2 regions of the Arthrobacter sp. 01T414 genome follow, and region 1 is predicted to be linked to the other one. Evidence: riboswitches for the same ligand, from Rfam matches in the RefSeq annotation. Region 1 holds a riboswitch; the other holds the start of a gene.
What was found. A riboswitch is a leader RNA that binds a small molecule or an ion and turns the genes downstream of it on or off. The one in region 1 is predicted to bind glycine.
Positions count from the first base shown of each region.

Region 1 (10,708 bases):
GCTGCGGCGTCATGGCCGGCCTCGGAGCCGCGATCAACACCGGTGACGTCCAGCGCGGCGATTCCGTCGCCGTGATCGGTTGCGGCGGCGTGGGCGTAGCGGCCGTGGCCGGTGCCGCGCTCGCCGGCGCCACCACCGTGATCGCGGTGGACGTCGACGCCAAGAAGCTCGAACTCGCCAAGGAACTCGGCGCCACCCACACCGTGGACTCCTCCGCCGTCGACCCGGTGGAGGCGATCCGCGAACTGACCGGCGGCTTCGGCGCCGACGTCGTGATCGATGCCGTGGGACGGCCGGAGACATACAAGCAGGCCTTCTACGCCCGCGACCTCGCCGGAACAGTGGTTCTGGTCGGCGTCCCCAGCCCGGAGATGACCCTGGAGCTGCCGCTGCTGGACGTCTTTGGCCGCGGCGGCTCGCTGAAGTCCTCCTGGTACGGCGACTGCCTGCCCTCCCGCGACTTCCCCATGCTGATCGACCTCTACCGGCAGGGCCGGCTGGATCTGGACGCCTTCGTCACGGAGCGGATCACGATCGAGCAGATCGAGGAAGCGTTCGAGAAGATGCACTCCGGGTCCGTGCTCCGCTCGGTGGTTGAGCTGTGAGCGGCGGTTCCGGTAACGGCCTCAGGATCGACCAGCTCGTCACTTCGGGCACGTTCTCGCTGGACGGCGGCACGTGGGACGTCGACAACAACGTCTGGATCGTCGGAGACGAGCAGGAATGCGTCGTGATCGATCCGGCCCACGACGCCGACGCCATCGCGTCCGCCGTCGCCGGGCGCACTGTTAAGGCCATCCTGCTCACCCACGGCCACGACGACCACATCGCCGCCGTGGGCGCGTTCCGCGGCCTGGTCAACGCACCGGTCTACCTGCACCGGGACGACTGGATGCTCTGGGACCGGGTCTTCCCGGGAACCAAGCCGGACCACGGCATCGACGACGGCGAGACCTTCGACGTCGCCGGCGCCCGACTGGTGGCGCTGCACACGCCGGGCCACTCCCCCGGCTCCGTGAGCTTCCGGCTGGAGAGCGAAGGCACGGTCTTCACCGGCGACACCCTGTTCCAGGGCGGTCCCGGAGCCACCGGCCGGTCCTTTAGCGATTTCCCCACCATCATCGAATCCATCAAGTCCCGGCTCCTGGCCCTGCCGGCGGACACCGTGGTGCGGACCGGGCACGGAGCTTCGACAACGGTCGGCGCCGAGGCGCCGCAGCTTGAGGAATGGATCGCGCGCGGCCACTAAGCGGCTACTTCCACAGTGCGGCCACTAAGCGGCTGGCACTGCCGGGGCCCCGTCAGGATTCAGGGCGGGGCCCCTGCTGTGCCCGGGATTATCGGCCGCCCTTAACCGCCTCGGCTCAGGGGACAGCCACGCTTTCGGCCCTGCGGGCGGCCAGGTACGGTTCCAGATTGTTGAAGGTGTACAGGTGCACGCCGGCCAGGGAGGGCTGGACGGCCGACAACTCGGATACGAGCCGTTGCGGCGAATAGTTGCCGCCGTCCATGAGCCGCCGGGCCAGCGGACCCTTGCGGCCGATGAACCGGAGCGAGGGTCCCACGCCGATCTTGGTGGCCAGCGAGATGAGCTTGGTCCGCGGCACCGACCCGGCGACGCCGGCCCACACCGGCAGGGCGACGCCTTCACGGCGCAGCAGCTCCACGTACCAGCTGATCCGGGCGGCGGAGAAGCACATCTGCGTGACCACGCTGGTGGCAAGGTGCTGCTTCTCCAGCAGGGCGTCGAGCATGCGCAGCTGGCTCTGCTGCGGATGCCCCTCGGGGTAGCCGGCGACGCCCACGGCCACGCTCCCGCCGGAGAGCTGGGCGATGTCTTCCAACAGCCGGGCGCTGCTCAGGTAGGGGCCCGCTGCCTGCGCCGCGTCCCCGCCGACGGCGAAGACCTCGTTGATTCCGGCAGCACCGCAATCCTTAAGGATGCCGGCGAGCTGGGTGCGGCTCTCGAGGCTGCGGGCGGCGAGGTGCGGCACCACGTCATAACCCAGGAGCCGAAGCTGGACAGCTGCCCGCATAGTGGGGTTGACCCCGTGGTGCGGCAGGCAGGTGACCGTGAGCGCGGAGCCCGGCGGCAGGCTTGACTGGACCCTGGCGACGATGCCGTCGGTGGGCACGATTTCCAGCCGGGTCGGAAGCGCAGGGGCACCGGCCGCGGGCCGGGATTTCGAAGACGTGGATGAAAGAGACTGAACCGTCACGTGGAACTCCAAGGAATGGCCGGCGCGACGCGCCGGAAGGGACAGGCCTGAGCGGTGGGATCCGGGGACCGGACCAGGTTCGTCATGCGAAGCCACCCGGACGTCGGGTGGCTTCGCATGACCGGGCGGGAGGCCGTCAGCGAAGGATGACGGTCCGGTTGCCGGAGAGAATGATGCGGCCTTCGGAATGCCAGCGGACGGCGTTCGTCAGGGCCTTGCATTCGGCGTCGCGGCCCACCGCCACTAGGTCAGCGGGCGCGTAGGTGTGGTCCACTTCGATGACCTGCTGCGCGATGATCGGCCCCTCATCCAGCTCCGAATTAACGTAGTGGGCGGTGGCCCCAACGGTCTTGACCCCCCGTTCGTACGCCTGGTGGTAGGGCTTGGCTCCCTTGAAACTCGGCAGGAAGGAATGGTGGATGTTGATTGCCCTGCCGGCGAGCCGGGCCGTGAGGTTGTCGCTCAGGACCTGCATGTAGCGGGCAAGGACAACCAGCTCCACATCGTAGGCATCCACCAGGGAGAGCAGCGTTGCCTCGGCCTCCGGCTTCGTCGCCTGGGTCACTGGCACATGGTGGAAGGGGATCCCATGCCAGGTGACCAGGTCCTCGTGGTCCCGGTGGTTGGACACCACCGCCACTATCTCGACCGGCAGTTCCCCGATGCGGGCGCGGAAGAGCAGGTCGTTGAGGCAGTGGCCGTATTTGGAGACCATGACGAGGATTCGCTGTTTCCGGCCGTGCCGCTCCAGGCGCCAGTTCATCGTCCATTCCGCGGCCACCGGCGTGAAGTCGCGCCGGAGTTCTTCGACGTCGGCGAAGCTGCCGGTCGAGACGAAATGCACCCTCATGAAGAAGTGCTGTTCCTGCCGGTCTCCGAACTGCTTGATGTCGACGATGTTGCAGCCGTGGTCCAGGAGGAATTTGGACACGGAGTGAATGATCCCCGGCGATTCCGCGCAGTCGAGGGTGAGGACAAACTCCGTACTCGATCCCTCCAGCTGTTCGGGGGCCGGGACGTTGGATGGCGTGCCTGTTCCGGTGCTCACTTGCCGTCCACCGCCCGGAGCTCGGCTGCGACATCCTGTTCGGACTGCAGCTCTGCCTTGAACGCCTCGTAGCGGGCCAGGTGGACGGGCCTGCGGCGCAGCACGAACCATGCGGCGCCGAGCACGAGGAACCACACCGGAGTCACCAGCAGCGCCGCCAGCGTGTCGGGCTGGGTGGTCAGGGTCCAGAGCACGAAGGCGAAGAAGGCGAAGACAACCCAGACCATGGGAACGCCGCCGGGCATTTTGAACTTGGATGAGTCATGCAAACCGGGACGGCGACGGCGGAACGCTACGTAGCTGGCGAGGATGATCGACCAGACAAAGATGAAGCAGACCGCGGAAACGGTGGTGACCATTTCAAAGGCCTTGCCGATGTTCTCCCCCGCGTACATGAGCACGACGCCGGCCAGCAGCAGCACGCAGGACAGGAAGAGTGCGTTCTGCGGAACCTTGCGGCGGGACAGGTCGCCGAAGCGTGCCGGCGCGTCACCTTCCTGGGCCAGGCCGTAGACCATGCGCGAGGTGGAGTAGATGCCGGAGTTGGCCGAGGACATCGCCGAGCTGAGGACCACCAGGTTGACGACCGTGGCGGCCGCGCCGAGGCCGGCCAGGGAGAACATGGCGATGAATGGGCTGTGTCCGGCGGCGAACTGGGTCCACGGGATGACGGACATCAGGATGATGAGGGCGCCGACGTAGAAGAGGAGGACGCGCACCGGGATGGAGTTGATGGCGCGGGGCAGGTTCTTCTCCGGGTCCTTGGCCTCTGCCGCCGTCGTGCCCACCAGTTCGATGCCCACGAAAGCGAACACGGCGATCTGGAATCCGGCCACGAAGCCCATGAACTCATTCGGGAAGAAGCCGCCATGGCTCCAGAGGTTGCTGAAGGTTGCCGGTCCGGCCTCGGAGCTGAATCCGCTGAAGATCATGAACAGGCCCACGACGATCAGCGCAGCGATGGCGATGATCTTGATGAGGGCGAACCAGAACTCGGTCTCACCGAACGCCTTCACCGTTGTCAGGTTCAACAGCAGCAGGATCGCAATGGTGACCAGCCCCGGGATCCAGAGGGGCAGTCCCGGCCAGAGTTCCTGGGAGTACCCGGCGATGGCAATGACGTCTGCAATGCCGGTGATCACCCAGCAGAACCAGTAAGTCCACCCGGTGAAGAACCCGGCCCAGGGACCCAATAGATCTGCCGCGAAATCGCTGAACGACTTGTAGTGCAGGTTGGACAGGAGCAGCTCGCCCATGGCCCGCATGACGAAAAACAGCATGAAGCCGATAATCATGTAAACGAAGATCACCGACGGGCCGGCCGCCGAGATGGTCTTGCCCGAGCCCATGAACAGGCCGGTGCCGATGGCGCCGCCGATCGCGATGAGCTGGATGTGCCGGTTGCTGAGCTGCCGCTCAAGGTGCGGGGCTTCGACTGCGGTAGTGGGTGGTCGCTGAATCGTCATGAGGAACTCCATCGTTCAAGTGGCATCGGTGCCACGATGATTCGGGTTCCTCCCCGCTCTGTCTTGGACCTGAGAGTTTCCGCGTTTCCTGCCCCCGCAGGAACCGCTTGCACCTTCGGTGAGCCGGACGCCGTCCGGCTGCTTTCCAGAGTCGCCTCGCCGCGGCGGTACATGGGCCTGAGAGATTCCTGGGGAGGATTTGCTCCTACGGCGCCTGCTGAATGTACCGGCAGGACTCTCCCGCCGCAGATCGTAAGCATGTTGATTTTGTTGTGGTGCGGAAGGCGCAGTGGCGGGGAGATCAACCCCGCTCCACCACCGGCCGCAACCGAATTCCGCGCCTCCGGGAATCCCCGGATCCGCAGAAATACTGGCCATCTGTTCCGTCCGGAACATTGCTTGGCCGATCCAGTGTGGGATGGATCACGCTGGAAAGTCAACCCCGTCGAATTGTTTCGTCGCACGGCGCCGCCGTGTTGCCGGGTGCSGGGATTGCGTGTAGCGTGTGAGCCGAATCACCACATTCGAATACGCCTTTCGAGCCGTGGCGGGAGAGTCCTCCCCGTCATCACCGGGCAGGCGCCGTAGGAGCAAATCCTCCCCAGGAATCTCTCAGGCCCCCGTACCGCCGCGGCGAGGCAACTCTGGAAAGCAGTCAGGCACGTTCCTGGCTCACCGACGGTGCAAGCGGACAAAGGTCTGCGGAATCTCTCAGGTCCAATACAGAGCGGGGAGGAACCCGGTCCCCTCCGGCGCGTTGCGTCGGCCAAACCTTGGAGTTCCTCTTGACGGTTCAATCTCTTCCATCCAATTTCGCCGATCGCCATATCGGCGCACGCCGCCAGGCCGACGTCGACACCATGCTGAAGGCTGTCGGCTACGACAGCGTTGACGGCCTGGTTGATACCGCCGTTCCCGATTCCATCCGCCAGGATGTTCCCCTGCGATTGACCGATGCCCTCAGCGAGGTGGAGGTCCTGGCCGAGCTGCGCAGGATCGCCTCCAGGAACAAGACGGCCGTGCAGATGATCGGGCAGGGCTACTACGACACCGTGACCCCCGCCGTGATTCGCCGGAACATCCTCGAAGCTCCGGCCTGGTACACCGCGTACACGCCCTACCAGCCGGAAATCTCGCAGGGCCGGCTGGAGGCGCTGTTGAACTTCCAGACCATGGTCCAGGACCTCGTCGGCCTGCCGATCGCCAACGCCTCGCTGCTGGACGAAGCCACCGCCGTCGCCGAGGCCGTGCTGCTGATGCGCCGGGCCAATAAGGACAAGGCGGCCAGCGGCGGCAAGACCGTCCTCGACGCCGACTGCCTCCCGCAGACCATCGCGATCGTCAGGGGCCGCGCCGAGGCCCTTGGCTTTGAGGTCGAGGTCGCTGACCTGTCCAAGGGCCTGCCCGACGGCGACATCAACGGCATCGTGCTGCAGCAGCCCGGCGTTTCCGGCCGCGTCTGGGACCAGTCCACGGTCATTGCGGACGCGAAGGAGCGCGGCGCACTCGTCACCGTCGCCGCTGACCTGCTGTCCCTGACCCTGATCACCCCTCCCGGTGAGCAGGGCGCCGACATCGCCGTCGGCTCCACCCAGCGCTTCGGCGTGCCGCTGTTCTTCGGCGGCCCGCACGCCGCGTACATGGCCGTCCGGGCCGGGATGGAACGCACCCTGCCGGGCCGCCTCGTGGGCGTGTCCAAGGACAACGCCGGCGCCCCCGCCTACCGGCTGGCGCTGCAGACCCGCGAGCAGCACATCCGCCGCGAGAAGGCCACGTCCAACATCTGCACCGCCCAGGCGCTGCTGGCCATCGTCGCCTCGTTCTACGCCGTCTACCACGGCCCGGACGGACTGAAAGCGATCGCCGACAACGTCCACAACAACGCCCGGGTTCTCGCCACCGCACTGGAAACGGCGGGCCGCGAACTGCTCAGCGGGTCCTTCTTCGACACCCTGACCGTCCGCGTCCCCGGCAAAGCCCGCAAGGTCATCACCGCCGCGGAAGCCCGCGGCATCAACCTGCGCTTCATCGACCCGGACACAGTTGGCGTGTCGGTCGATGAGACCACGACGCCGGAAGTCCTCTCCGCGGTGGCCGTGGCCTTCGGTGCCGGCCCGGTGAGAGAAGCGAACGGCTTTGAGCTGCCGGAAGCGGTGCTGCGCACCTCGGATTACCTGCAGCACCCGGTGTTCAACACGCACCGCTCCGAGACCCAGCTGCTGCGCTACATCCGCCGCCTCTCGGACCGCGACCTGGCCCTGGACCGAACCATGATCCCACTGGGTTCGTGCACCATGAAGCTGAACGCCACGGCCGAAATGGAAGCCATCTCCTGGCCGGAATTCGCCTCCATCCACCCCTTCGCACCCGAATCCCAGACGGCGGGCTGGCGCGAACTGATCGAGGACCTCGAAGCCCAGCTGACCGAGATCACCGGCTACGACCAGGTCTCCATCCAGCCCAACGCCGGCTCCCAGGGTGAGCTCGCCGGGCTGCTCGCGATCCGCGGCTACCACCTCTCCCGGGGTGATGACCAGCGCAATATCTGCCTGATCCCGGCCTCCGCGCACGGCACCAACGCCGCGTCCGCGGTGCTGGCCGGCATGAAGGTCGTCGTCGTGGCCACCGCCTCGGACGGCACGATCGACCATGCCGACCTGCAGGCCAAGATCGAACAGCACAAGGATGCCCTCTCGGCGATCATGATCACCTACCCGTCCACGCACGGGGTGTACGACGCCGATGTCCGTGAGGTTTGCGACGCTGTCCATGCAGCCGGCGGCCAGGTGTACGTTGACGGTGCCAACCTGAACGCCCTCGTCGGCCTGGCCCAGCCCGGCCAGTTCGGCGGTGACGTCTCGCACCTGAACCTGCACAAGACCTTCTGCATCCCGCACGGCGGCGGCGGACCCGGCGTCGGACCGGTCGCGGCCAAGGCCCACCTGGCCCCGTTCATGCCCGGCAACGCGGCAGATCCGGCCAACGGCGCCGAGGGCACCCCGATCTCTGCCTCCCGCTACGGCTCGGCCGGCGTGCTGCCGATCTCCTGGGCTTACGTGAAGCTGATGGGCGGACAGGGCCTGACCGAGGCCACCAAGTCCGCGCTGCTCGCCGCGAACTATGTTGCCTCGAGGCTCAATGAGTTCTTCCCGGTGCTCTACACCGGCGAGGGCGGCCTCGTCGCGCACGAGTGCATCCTGGACCTGCGCGAACTCACGGCCAAGACCGGCGTGACGGCCGAGGACGTCGCCAAGCGCCTGATCGACTACGGATTCCACGCCCCGACGCTGGCGTTCCCGGTTGCCGGGACCCTGATGGTCGAGCCCACCGAGTCCGAGGACCTGGGCGAGATCGACCGGTTCATCGACGCGATGATCGCCATCCACGCCGAAATCGAACAGCTTGCGGCCGGCGACTTCACCTTGGCGGACTCCCCGCTGCGCAACGCACCGCACACTGCGGCCGCCGTCGTTTCCTCCGATTGGGACCGTGCGTACCCGCGCGAACAGGCCGCTTTCCCGGTCCACACCCTCAAGCAGGACAAGTACTTTCCGCCGGTCGGCCGGATCGACGGCGCCGCCGGTGACCGCAACCTGGTCTGCTCCTGCCCCCCGATCGAAGACTTCGAGAACTAAGGACTGACAATGACTGAGAATTACACCGCGCTCTACGAAGAGCATAAGAAGGCCGGTGCGTCTTTCACCGATTTCGGTGGCTGGCAGATGCCGCTCAAATATAGTTCCGAGCTGGCCGAACACCACGCCGTCCGCAACGCCGCGGGCCTGTTCGACCTCTCGCACATGGGCGAAGTCTGGGTCACCGGCCCGGACGCCGCCGCCTTCCTCGACTACGCCCTGGCCGGCAAGCTCTCGGCAGTCGCCGTCGGCAAGGCGAAGTACTCGCTGATCTGCCAGGAGGACGGCGGCATCATCGACGACCTGATCTCCTACCGCCGCGGCGACGAGCAGTACCTGGTGGTCCCCAACGCCGGCAACGCCAAGGTCGTGGCCGCGGCCCTGGCCGATCGCGCCGGTTCTGCCCAGGAAGGCGGTTTCGACGTCACCGTCGAGGACGTCTCGGACGAGACCTCGCTGATCGCCGTCCAGGGGCCGAACGCGGAAGCCATCCTGCTGGCCCTCGTCCCGGCCGCGCAGCACAGCCTGGTCACGGAACTGAAGTACTACGCTGCCGTCGAGGTCGGCTTCAACTTCGGCGGTGCCAGCAAGAACCTGCTGCTGGCCCGCACCGGCTACACCGGAGAGGACGGCTTCGAGATCTACGTCCCCAACGCGGACGCTCCGGCGCTATGGGAGACGCTGCTGGAGGCCGGCGCAGACCGTGGACTGATCCCTGCCGGGCTGGCGTGCCGCGACTCGCTGCGCCTTGAGGCCGGCATGCCGCTCTACGGCAACGAACTCTCCCGGAACGGCAACCCGTACGAGGCAGGGCTGGGCCCGGTGGTGTCCCTCGCCAAGGAATCCGACTTCGTGGGCCGCACGGCACTTGAGGCGCTGAAGGCCGGCGGCGCCGGTTCCACGACGGGCCGCAAGCTCGTGGGGCTCAAGGGCCTGGGCCGGCGCTCCGGCCGCAGCCACTATCCGGTCCTCAAGGACGGCAATGTCGTCGGCGAAGTCACCTCCGGGCAGCCGTCCCCGACGCTGGGCTACCCGGTCGCCATGGCCTACGTTGACGTCGAGTTCGCCGAACCCGGCACCGCCCTGGACGTCGACCTGCGCGGCAAGAGCGAGCCGTTCGAAGTCGTGTCACTGCCTTTCTACAAGCGCGAAAAATAGCTCCACAGGCGGTGAAACCGCCCCACATCGACTACAGATCAAACAGAAGGAAAAACACATGAGCAAGGTTGTTGCTGAACTGAAGTACTCCGCAGAGCACGAATGGGTTGCCGCTGACGGGTCGGGCCCGGCCGGCATCGGCATTTCCGCTGTGGCCGCAGATGCGCTGGGCGACATCGTTTACGTTGACCTGCCCGAGGTGGGCTCGTCGGTGACGGCGGGTGAGACCTGCGGTGAGGTTGAGTCGACCAAGTCGGTTTCGGATCTCTACGCCCCGGTGACGGGCGAGGTCACCGAGATCAACGACGCGGTCGTGTCCGATCCCGCGCTGATCAACAGCGATCCGTACGGCGCCGGCTGGCTGTTCAAGGTGGCCGTAGCCGAAGAAGGCCCGCTGATGTCGGCTGAAGAATACGCCGCAGCCAACGGCGGCGAGCTGTGAGCGGGGCGGGCGTCGCGACGGCGACGTTTGAGCAGGTTGTGTCCCCGTCGCTGGACGCGGAGCTGTCCGCCCTGGATCCGGAGATCGCCGCGCGGATCGACGCGGAACTCACCCGCCAGCGGGACGGGCTGGAGATGATCGCCTCGGAGAACCACACCGCGCGGGCCGTGATGCAGGCGCAGGGCTCGGTGCTGACGAACAAGTACGCCGAGGGCTACCCGGGCAAGCGCTACTACGGCGGCTGCGAGCACGTCGACGTCGTCGAGCAGCTCGCGATCGACCGGGTCAAGGCCCTGTTCGGCGCGGAATACGCGAACGTCCAGCCGCACTCCGGGGCGCAGGCGAACGCCTCGGTCATGCACGCCCTGATCCGCCCCGGCGACACGATCATGGGGTTGAACCTGGCCCACGGCGGGCACCTGACCCACGGGATGAAAATCAACTTCTCCGGCCGGCTCTACAACGTCATCCCGTACCAGGTCCGCGAGGATGACCACCGGATCGACATGGCCGAGGTCGAACGCCTCGCCCAGGAACACAAACCCCAGCTGATCGTGGCCGGCTGGTCCGCGTACGCCCGGCAGCTGGACTTCGCGGAGTTCCGCCGGATCGCCGACTCGGTCGGCGCGTACCTGATGGTGGACATGGCCCACTTCGCCGGACTCGTCGCGGCCGGGCTGCACCCCTCCCCGGTCCCGCACGCGCACGTCACGACCTCCACGACGCACAAAACCCTCGCC
Region 1 covers NZ_JBFTQK010000002.1:106,221-116,928, reverse strand. Annotated here, with positions in the region: gene AC1DK9_RS06025 (S-(hydroxymethyl)mycothiol dehydrogenase) at 1-605, shown strand, start outside; gene AC1DK9_RS06020 (MBL fold metallo-hydrolase) at 602-1,249, shown strand; gene AC1DK9_RS06015 (methylenetetrahydrofolate reductase) at 1,365-2,219, opposite strand; gene purU (formyltetrahydrofolate deformylase) at 2,356-3,219, opposite strand; gene AC1DK9_RS06005 (amino acid permease) at 3,264-4,733, opposite strand; glycine riboswitch at 4,889-4,986, opposite strand; glycine riboswitch at 5,272-5,371, shown strand; gene gcvP (aminomethyl-transferring glycine dehydrogenase) at 5,507-8,368, shown strand; gene gcvT (glycine cleavage system aminomethyltransferase GcvT) at 8,378-9,526, shown strand; gene gcvH (glycine cleavage system protein GcvH) at 9,585-9,968, shown strand; gene glyA (serine hydroxymethyltransferase) at 9,965-10,708, shown strand, end outside.

Region 2 (10,708 bases), on a different contig from region 1:
GGAACTTGTCGGTGCCGTCGGCCGCGGCCGGGCGGCGGTAGGTGATGAGGTCATCGATGATGCCGCCGTCTTCGTTGCAGATCAGCGAATACTTGGCTTTGCCGACCGTCATCGCGGAAATCTTGCCGACCAGGGCGTAGTCCAGGAAGGCGGCGGCGTCCGGGCCGGTGACCCAGACTTCGCCCATGTGGGAGAGGTCGAACAGGCCCGCGGACTTGCGGACGGCGTGGTGTTCGGCAAGTTCGGAGCTGTACTTGAGCGGCATCTGCCAGCCGCCGAAGTCCGTGAAGGAGGCTCCAAGCTTCTTGTGCTCTTCGTAAAGTGCCGTGTAGTTCTCAGTCATCGTTGGCTGTCCTTAATTGGCAGAGTCTGCGGAGTCGTCGGAGTGATCTTCGAAGGCTTCGAGGGGAGGGCAGGAGCAGATCAGGTTCCGGTCACCGGCGGCGCCGTCGATCCGGCCGACCGGCGGGAAGTACTTGTCCTGCCGCAGGGTGTGGACCGGGAAGACGGCCTGTTCGCGCGGGTAGCTGCGCTCCCAGTCGGTGCTGACGACGGCGGCCGCGGTGTGCGGTGCGTTGCGCAGCGGGCTGTGCTCGACAGTGAAGTCGCCGTGGGCGACCTGGTCGATCTCCTTACGGATGGCGATCATCGCCGTGATGAACCGGTCGATCTCGCCCAGGTCCTCGGACTCGGTGGGCTCGACCATCAGGGTCCCGGCCACCGGGAATGCCAGGGTGGGGGCGTGGAATCCGTAGTCGATCAGGCGCTTGGCGACGTCCTCGGCCGTGACGCCGGTCTTGGCCGTGAGTTCGCGCAGGTCCAGGATGCACTCGTGGGCCACGAGGCCGCCCTCGCCGGTGTAGAGCACCGGGAAGTAGTCGTTGAGGCGGGCCGCGATGTAGTTCGCGGCGAGCAGGGCCGACTTGGTGGCTTCGGTCAGGCCCTGCCCGCCCATCAGCTTCACGTAGGCCCAGGAGATCGGCAGCACGCCGGCGGAGCCGTAGCGGGAGGCGGAGATCGGGGTGCCCTCGGCGCCGTTGGCCGGGTCTGCTGCGTTGCCGGGCATGAACGGGGCCAGGTGGGCCTTGGCCGCGACCGGGCCCACGCCGGGTCCGCCGCCGCCGTGCGGGATGCAGAAGGTTTTGTGCAGGTTCAGGTGCGAGACGTCGCCGCCGAACTGGCCGGGCTGGGCCAGTCCGACGAGGGCGTTGAGGTTGGCGCCGTCGATGTAGACCTGGCCGCCGGCTGCGTGGATGGCGTCGCAGACCTCGCGGACGTCGGCGTCGTACACGCCGTGCGTGGACGGGTAGGTGATCATGATCGCCGAAAGGGCGTCCTTGTGCTGTTCGATCTTGGCCTGTAGGTCCGCGTGGTCGATCGTGCCGTCCGAAGCGGTGGCCACGACGACGACCTTCATGCCGGCCAGCACCGCGGAGGCGGCGTTGGTGCCGTGCGCGGAGGCCGGGATCAGGCAGATGTTGCGCTGGTCATCTCCCCGGGAGAGGTGGTAACCGCGGATCGCGAGGAGCCCGGCGAGCTCACCCTGGGAGCCGGCGTTCGGCTGGATGGAGACCTGGTCGTAGCCGGTGATCTCGGTCAGCTGGGCTTCGAGGTCCTCGATCAGTTCCCGCCAGCCCGCCGTCTGCGAGTCCGGGGCAAAGGGGTGGATGGAAGCGAACTCCGGCCAGGAGATGGCCTCCATTTCGGCCGTGGCGTTCAGCTTCATGGTGCAGGACCCCAGCGGGATCATCGTCCGGTCCAGGGCCAGGTCCCGGTCCGAGAGGCGGCGGATGTAGCGCAGCAGCTGCGTCTCGGAGCGGTGCGTGTTGAACACCGGGTGCTGCAGGTAATCCGAGGTGCGTTCGACGGCGGAGTCCAGGGCGAAGCCTTCAGAAGTGTCGGCGACGGACGCGCCGAAGGCGGCGACGACGTCGGCGACGATGGCCGCCGTCGTGGCTTCATCGGCGGAGATGCCGACAGTGTCGGCGTCGATGGCGCGCAGGTTGATGCCCTTGGCGTCAGCGGCGGCGATGAATTCGGCGGCCTTGCCAGGGACGGACACGGTCACGGTGTCGAAGAACGAGGTGTGCTGCACGTCCAGTCCGGCGGCCTTGAGCGAGGCGGCAATGGTCCGGGCGTGGCCGTGAACGGTCTCCGCGATCGCCTTCAGCCCGTCCGGGCCGTGGTAGACGGCGTAGAACGAGGCGACGATGGCCAGCAGGGCCTGGGCGGTGCAGATGTTGGAGGTCGCCTTTTCACGGCGGATGTGCTGCTCGCGGGTCTGCAGCGCCAAGCGGTAGGCGGGGACGCCGGCGTTGTCCTTGGACACGCCCACGAGCCGACCGGGCATGGAGCGTTCCAGGCCCTTCTGGACGGCCATGTACGCGGCGTGCGGGCCGCCGAAGAAGAGCGGAACGCCGAAGCGCTGGGCGGAGCCGACAGCGATGTCGGCTCCCTGCTCACCGGGAGGGGTGATCAGGGTCAGGGACAGCAGGTCAGCCGCGACGGTGACGAGCGCGCCGCGCTCCTTCGCGTCCGCAATGACGGCCGAGTGGTCGAAAACGCGGCCGGAGGCACCGGGCTGCTGCAGCACGACGCCGTTGATGACGCCCTCGGGCAGGCCCTTGGACAGGTCCGCGACCTCGACCTCGAAGCCAAGGGCCTCGGCGCGGCCCTTGACGATCGCGATGGTCTGCGGGAGGCAGTCGGCGTCGAGGACGGTCTTCCCGTCGTGGGCCGTCTTGTTCTTGTTCGCCCGGCGCATCATCAGCACGGCCTCGGCGACGGCGGTGGCTTCATCCAGCAGCGAGGCGTTGGCGATCGGCAGGCCGACGAGGTCCTGGACCATGGTCTGGAAGTTCAGCAGGGCCTCCAGTCGGCCCTGCGAGATTTCCGGCTGGTAGGGGGTGTAGGCGGTGTACCAGGCCGGAGCTTCGAGGATGTTCCGGCGGATCACGGCGGGGGTGACGGTGTCGTAGTAGCCCTGGCCGATCATCTGAACGGCGGTCTTGTTCTTGGAGGCGATCCGGCGCAGTTCGGCGAGAACTTCCACTTCGCTCAGGGCGGCGCCGAGCGCCAGGTCGGAGTCCTGCCGGATGTCCTTCGGAACGGCGGTGTCCACCAGGGCGTCGACGGTGTCGTGGCCGACAGCCCTCAGCATGGTGTCGACGTCGGCCTGGCGGCGAGCGCCGATATGCCGGTCAACGAAGGACGTGGAGGCTGAGGTAACAGTCACAAGGAACTCCATAACTAAGGCGGCGCAGGGTACGCCACATTGATTCGGGTTCCTCCCCGCTCTGTATTGGACCTGAGAGTTTCCGCGCAGCCGCTTTCGCGAGGCTCCGCTTGCACCGTCGGTGAGCACAGCACGCCATGGGGCGCACTCGCTGCTTTCCAGAGTTGCCTTGCCGCGGCGGTACATGGGCCTGAGAGATTCCTGGGGAGGGTTTGCTCCTACGGCGCCTGCTTGTACCTACTTGCAGAACTCTCCCGCCGCAGATCAAAGGCATATTCAATTGCTCGTGACCGTAGTCACAGCCTCCATTGTCCTACGCCGGAGACGCGTCCGCAAACTCCGATCCCTCGGGCGCTCCCTCACCTCCGGCACGACTTACCCCAACGCTCCCTCACCTCCGGCACGACCCACCCCAACGCTCCCTCACATCCGGCGCGAATTTCCTGAACGCTCCCTCACCTCCGGCACGACTTACCCAACGCTCCCTCACGTGATGTGAGGGAGGGTTTCCCCGGAAGGGCACCAGACCTGAGGGAGCGTCCCCCGGAAGAGCACCGGACCTGAGGCAGCGTCCCCCGGGAGGGCACCACACCTGAGGGAGCGTCCCCCGGAAGAGCGCCAAACCCGAGGGAGCGTCCCCTCGGCTTGGGCCGGATCAGCCGCGGAGTCGTTCGACGGCGGCCAGCAGGCTTTCGACATCGCCGGCCACCTCGGCCGGCGCCTCGCCGGGCCCCCGCGCCAGCATGGCATTGAAGTACAGCCCGTCCCCCATGTAGAGCACGGGCTTGGCCATCGCGGGTCCCACGTCGGCGGCAAGGAGGGCCAGCCAGCTCGCCTGCACCCCGGCCATCCGCCGCAGGGTTTCAGCGTGGGCCACTTCGGCCAGGCGGGTGGCGGCGACAAAGACGCGGTCCAGCGGGGTGTCGGCCCACACCGAGGACCTGATGAAGTACGCGGCCGCTCCCTCCGGGGCTGCGGCCATGGCAGCCAGATCCTCGGCGAGGAGCCGGTCCAGGCGCTCCAGCAGCACCGAGATCATGGCTTCCTTGTTCGGGAAGTGGTACAGCAGTCCCCCCTTGGAAACGCCGGCCAGCTTGGCTACGGCGTCCAGCGTCGCAGCGCGCTCTCCCTCCGTAATGAGAAGGGATTCGAAGGCGTCAAGGACGGCTTCGCGGGCAACGGGTTTTCTGGCCATGGCTCCCATCATGCCTGCCTGAACAGCAATTTCTTAACTATACCGTCCAGACGGTACAGTTATTGTTTATGAGTACCGCGTCCCTGTCCGCCGCCACCCATGCCGCCCCGGCTCCCCGCGCACCCTGGCGCGATTGGCTGGCCTTGTCGCTGCTCATGTTCCCGGTTCTGCTCGTGGCCGTGGACAACACCGCACTGACCTTCGCGTTGCCGGCGATTGCCCGCAGCCTGGATGCCACCGGGGTGCAGCTGCTCTGGATCGTCGACGCATATCCGCTGGTGCTGGCCGGCTTGCTCGTGGCGATGGGCAGCCTGGGTGACAGGATCGGCCGGCGTCGGCTGCTGTTCATCGGCAGCTCCGGCTTCGCAGCGGTGTCCGCCGTGACTGCTTTTGCGCCCGGCGCGGAGTGGTTGATCGCGGGCCGGGCCGGGCTGGGCTTCTTCGGCGCGATGCTGATGCCGTCCACGCTGTCCCTGATCCGAAATATCTTCCCCGAGCCCAACCGGCGTCGGCTCGCGGTGGCAATCTGGGCCGCAGGCTTCTCCGGCGGCGCTGCGCTGGGCCCGATCTTCGGCGGCTGGCTCGTGGAACACCTCTGGTGGGGAGCGGTCCTGCTGGTCGCGGTGCCGATTATCCTGCCGCTGCTGGTCTTTGGCCGCGTACTGATCCCGGAATCACGGGACCCTAACCCCGGCCGGGTGGACGCCCCCAGCATCGTCCTGTCGCTGCTGGCCATGGTGCCAGCGGTCTACGGCATCAAGATGCTGGCTACCGACGGCGTTGCGCCGGAGCCGCTCGCGGCCCTCGGCGTCGGGCTGTTGATGGGCTACGCCTTCGTCCGACGCCAGCACCGGCTGGCGGCGCAGGACTCAGGCACTCCCCTGCTGGACCTGAGCCTGTTCGGCAATCCGGTCTTCAGCACCGCCATCACAGCCAACGTCCTGGCCCTGTTTTCCTACAACGGATTCATCCTGTTCCTCGCCCAGCACCTGCAACTCCTCGAGGGGCAGTCGCCCTCGGAGTCCGGCATGGCGATGGTCCCGGCCCTGGTCGCCACAGTGGTCGCGGGACTGCTCGTGGTCCCGCTGGTGCGCAAGGTCCGTCCGGGCTTCGTGGTGGCCGGCGGCCTGCTCCTGAGCGCCACGGGATACAGCCTGGTGGCTTTCGGGGACCACGGCACCGGGCCCGGCCTGCTGCTGGCCGCCTTGCTGGTGCTGTGCCTGGGCGTCGGCGCGGCCGAAACCATCTCCAACGACCTGATCCTGGGAGCGGCGCCGGCGGCGAAATCAGGCGCAGCGGCCGCCATCTCGGAAACCGGCTACGAGGTCGGCTCCCTGCTCGGCACCGCCATCCTCGGCTCCATCCTGACGGCGTCCTACCAGCGCAACCTGCACCTTCCCGCCGTCGCCGACGGGACGGTCCCGGCGGGGGCCGCTGCCCAGGCCGGCGAGACCCTCGCCGGGGCCGCGGAACTGGCACACACCCTCCCCGCGCCGCTGGCGGAATCTGTGATGGCCGCCGCCCGGGCCGCCTTCGATTCGGGCGTCCACATCACGGCAGCCATCGCGCTGGTGCTGATGTCCGGCGCCGCGGTGCTGGCCGCCGTCGTGCTGCGCAAGGTGCCGACGGCGGCCTAACAGCCGGCGCAGGGCCGCCGCGGCGGGGGGCAAGGTCTGTCAAGGGTTAAGAGCGAGCGCCCGACGCCGGGGGGACCCGGCGTCGGGCGCGTGGAAACCGCGTGAACGAACGCGGCTACTTCTTGCTGTCCGGCGTGGTGACGCTGGCGGTGGCGCGCATAGTTTCGGCGTTAACCATCCAGGCGTACTGCTCGAACTTGGCAATGAACTCGTGCAGCAGGTCCGCGGTGGTGGGGTCTTCCTCGTCCACCTCGTCGTGCACCTTGCGCATGGTGCCGACGGCGGCCTCGAGCGCGGCAACGATCTTGTCGATCGCATCCTTGGTGTTGATCAGGCCGGTGGGGAATTCCGCGAGCGCGGTGGTCTTCGAAACCGTGGAGCTGCGACCATCCGGCAGTGCATGGAGGGCGCGCATCCGCTCGGCCAGGTCGTCGGCGAATCCACGGGCCGCCTCGATGATTTCGTCCAGCTGCAGGTGAAGGTCGCGGAAGTTGGTGCCCACAATGTTCCAGTGCGCCTGCTTGCCTTGTACGTGGAGTTCGATCAGGTCCACGAGAACGGCCTGCAGGTTGCTCGTCAGGGTAGGTGATGCTTTCATGAATCCTCCTTGATAGGAACGTCTGATCCGGCGTTATGCCTCAGACGCTACCCCAGGGAGCAAACGGCACGCGATGGTCGCGGGCGAATTTCACGATCAGCTTACTAAGTGAGCTTACTAATCGTCCGGAATCGCCTCAGACGGCCTGGTTCAGCACCGGCCCCTGCGGGAAGATGGCCCGGGTAATTCCCCCGGTGGTGGCCTCGGAGAGCTGGGCGAGATAGTCATTCCGGCGGCGCGGCGTGATCCGGGACTGCGGTTCGAAGCCCTGGTCCGGGTCATCGGCGTAGTGGGCGGTGAGGCCGTCGCGCATAAGGCGGATCGCTTCGGCGCGCTGCTGCGAGACGGCCGCGTGAGTGGAGCCCAACTCTGCTGCCAGGTCCTTGACGGTCCGGTCGCCGAAGTAGATCTCCTCGACGACGTAGCGCATCCGTTCCGGCAGCGACTTCACGGCGGCACGGAGGTACTGGAGCCGCTCGTCAGCGAGGACCGAGCCCTCCGGGGACAGGGTTTCCGCTGCGAGGGTGTCGACGACGGCGTCGTCGAGCGGCGTGAGGGTCCGCGACGCGTCCGCGAGGGCAGCTTCCACAACGCTCTGCTGGACGCCGAGCGCGGAGGCGATCTCGTCAACCGAGGGGGTGCGACCGAGCGCCGCCGCCAGGGTCTCCTGGACGGACATGGTCTCTTTGATCCGTCGGCGTGCCGAGCGCGTCGCCCAGTCGCTGGCGCGCATTTCATCGGCGAAGGCGCCGAGGATGCGGCGGCGCGCGAAGGCGCCGAAGGGCACGCCAAGGTCAGGGTCGAAGGAATCGGCCGAGGTAATCAGGGCAACGGCGCCAGCCGACGCCAGGTCATCGCGCGAGAGGTGGGACGCCTTCGAGCACAAATCTGAGACGAGATAGCCAACCAGCGGAAGGTGCTGGGTGACCATCTCGTTGCGTTCCACGCGATTCAATAGTGTGTCCCCCCATGAGACGGATCAGGAGCTTTAAAAACCCTGAGAGCCGCACCACCAAACGGTCGCGCACTCCCCCCATGGGAGGCGGTGTTCGAAGCTCGGGCGCAGCACCCAGAACGAAACCTATCACCTGATCCGGAATCTGCGTGTACCCTCAGGGAAAAGCTTGGCGGAAAATGCGGAAAGCCGTAATTTGGCCGGGATGTCAGGGGAATGGGGCCCATGGGTGCAGGGGATCTTTCGGCGGCGCTGTGGCAGGAACGGCGGCAGTTGGAACTGCTCCTGTTCCGGTTGGAAACGCAGCGACTGCATGCGGCCGCCGGCAACACCCACTGGCTGACCTTCACCGCGTCCGAAGTAGAAGGTGTGCTGGACCGCCTGCGCTTCGAGGCACTGGCCCGGAATGTCGAGTCCGCGGCGGTGGCGGCCGAATGGGGCCTACCGGCGCAGGCCACTTTGCTTGAACTGATTGCCGCCGCGCCGCAGGGTTCCTGGCCGACCGTCCTGCAGGAGCATCTTGAGGGCCTGCGCGCCTTGATGGGCCGGCTCGGCGAGGCAGCCCGCACCAACGAGGCAACGCTCCGGAGCCTGCAGCGACCGGAGGCCCCGGACGATCCTGCCGGTGTCCTTGAGCAGTTGACGATTGCCGGGAACATTGAGCGGGCCCTCGCCATCACGCGCCGTGCGACCCAGCCGTTACTGGCCCAGTACCTCGGCGACGACGCGAACTCGCACTGAGGCGACACGCCGGGGCAGCCGGCCGGCGGCGACCGCGGCGGCGAAAGCGGCGGACGTCAGGCGCGCGTCAGTCGGCGGCGGGTGCAGCGGGGCGGCCGGTCTCGGCCGCCGGCGGAACCGCGGGGACGGCCGGGGGCAGCAGCCCGCGCAGCGCGTCCTCGGTGCCGGTGCCGGCGTCGGCGCCTGCTTCGGCTGCCGCCAGGTTCGCCGCAGCGATGGCCTCGATTACTTCCCGCCGCTGGATCGGGACGCCGCGGGGCGCCTCGATGCCGATCCGGACGCCGTCGCCGCGCCCTTCCAGAACAGTGATGACGATGCCGTCGCCGATCATGATCTGTTCGCCCGGCTTGCGTGTTAGTACCAGCATTCTCTCAATCTACCCTTCGCGGCCGGACGCTGCGGCCCACGGCGCCGGCCGGGCCGCCGGGCGGCCGTCGATCCAGCCCACCGGCAGGCCAAGGCCGTCCACGCTTTCGGGCGTTCCCGTGTCGGCTGCGCCCACCACGGCCACGCCGGCCACCTCCAGCCGGGCCCGCAGCAGGCTCACCCAGCGGGCGGTGTCTTCATGCTTGCGTCCGGCGTCCACCACTACCCAGAGCTGGTCCGGGGAGAGCGCCGCGATCGCCTGCAGCCTGGCCAGAGTGTTGCGGGCCTTGCCGAGTCCGAACGCCGCGAGCACCGTCTGCTCCGTCTCCACGGCGTGGGCGCGGGCCGCCGTCGCGCTCTGGCGTCCGTCCAAGTGCAGGTGCCCGTAGGCGCTCAACTCCCCCGCCGTGCGCACGTCCGCGCCGCCGGCAGCGATGGACATGGCCAAGGCCGTGTCCAAGGCGTCGTCACCGAGACCCACCAGCACCACCAGGTCACCGGTACCGCTCAGCGGAACCGGGACTTTCTCGCGCACCGGAGCGGACCGCATCGACGAAGAAGACGACGGCGCCGACACCGCAGCCTGCTGTTGGGCCGGCGCGGCGTCTTCCGCCGCGCCGCTTCCCGGGGTTGCCGGCCTCCCGCGCTCAGGCTGGCCGGCACCGGCGGAGGTCGGACGGAGTCCGGAGCCGAGCTGGTCCAGCAGTTCGGCGAAGTCCGGTGACTCGGTAGAGACGCCGGGGGTGCCGGAGCGGTGCAGGGTCAGTTCGGCGGCGTCGGCTTCGGCCAGCAGGGCCGCGATCGCGTCTCCCTGCAACTCGTGGCCCGGAGCGGAGGCGACGCGGGTGCTGGCCGGAGCCTCCGGGCGCCGCGGCGCGTCCCGGACGGTGTCCCGCGGCGCGTCCGTCGTCGTGGCGGAGGCACGCTCGAGGATCTCTCCTTCGGAGAGGATGTCCGCATCCGGCACGACCTCGCCGGTGACGACGTCGTGCTTGGGCTGGACCTCGACGACGGCCTCGTAGCGGTTCGCCGCGAAGAGCCCGGCGATGCCGGGGCTGATGACGCGTTCCGCGGAAACGATCCGGGCGGACGGGCCGTATTGGGCTTCGGCCTTGCTGCGGATTTCCTCCAGCGAGGCTCCCTTAAGCCGATAGCGGTTCGGCATGGCGCACGACTCCTACAGTTTCGATCCGGACATTGGCGGAAGTGACTTCGCGGTACGAGAGCACGGGGATGGACCCGGGCTGCGCCCCGATGAGCCGGTGGATGGCCGGACGCAGCGCCGGGGCGCAAACCAGGACGGCCTGGCGGTTGGCGGCGGCCGCGGAGTCCACCGCGTTGCGCACCGAGCGCAGCACGGCGTCGAGCCGGTCCTGTCCCATCACGATCTGGCTGCCGCCCTCGGCCGGGCGCATGTCCTCGAGCATGGATTGTTCCAGGAGCGGGTCGATCATGATCACGTTGAGCACCGGGCCCTCCATGAACTTGGCCGTCAGCGCCGGGCCGAGCGCCTGGCGCGCAGCCTCCACCAGCGATTCCGGGTCCGTGGAAATCTTGGCCCGGAGGGTGAGCGCCTCGTAGATGCGGGCCAGGTCGTTGATGGGGACCTGTTCGTCGAGCAGGCCCTGCAGCACGCGCTGCAGCTCGGCGAGCGAGAGCAGCGCCGGGGTCAGCTCGTCGACGGCGGAGGGGCTCTGCTTGCGCACACCCTCCGTGAGCACCCGGACATCCTCGCGGGACAGCAGCCGGGCCGCGTTGCCGGTGACGATCGAGGACAGGTGCGTGACCAGCACCGAGACGCGGTCGATCACGGTGGCCCCGGTCATTTCGGCGTTGTGCCGCATCTCGGCCGGAATCCACTTCCCGGCGAGACCGAAGACGGGCTCGATCATGGCCACGCCCGGGAGTGAATCCAGCGAGTCGCCCAGGGCCAGCATCTGGCCGCCGGGAGCGGTGCCGCGACCGGCCTCCACCCCGGCGA
Region 2 covers NZ_JBFTQK010000006.1:118,728-129,435, forward strand. Annotated here, with positions in the region: gene gcvT (glycine cleavage system aminomethyltransferase GcvT) at 1-343, opposite strand, end outside; gene gcvP (aminomethyl-transferring glycine dehydrogenase) at 356-3,247, opposite strand; glycine riboswitch at 3,287-3,402, opposite strand; glycine riboswitch at 3,404-3,502, opposite strand; gene AC1DK9_RS14095 (TetR/AcrR family transcriptional regulator) at 3,891-4,430, opposite strand; gene AC1DK9_RS14100 (MFS transporter) at 4,499-6,067, shown strand; gene AC1DK9_RS14105 (Dps family protein) at 6,183-6,665, opposite strand; gene AC1DK9_RS14110 (sigma-70 family RNA polymerase sigma factor) at 6,802-7,620, opposite strand; gene AC1DK9_RS14115 (flagellar protein FlgN) at 7,846-8,361, shown strand; gene AC1DK9_RS14120 (carbon storage regulator) at 8,429-8,728, opposite strand; gene AC1DK9_RS14125 (hypothetical protein) at 8,738-9,892, opposite strand; gene AC1DK9_RS14130 (flagellar biosynthesis protein FlhA) at 9,870-10,708, opposite strand, start outside.
Region 2: it holds a riboswitch for glycine, as region 1 does, so the genes downstream of both, gcvP (aminomethyl-transferring glycine dehydrogenase) here and gcvP (aminomethyl-transferring glycine dehydrogenase) in region 1, are expected to answer to the same signal.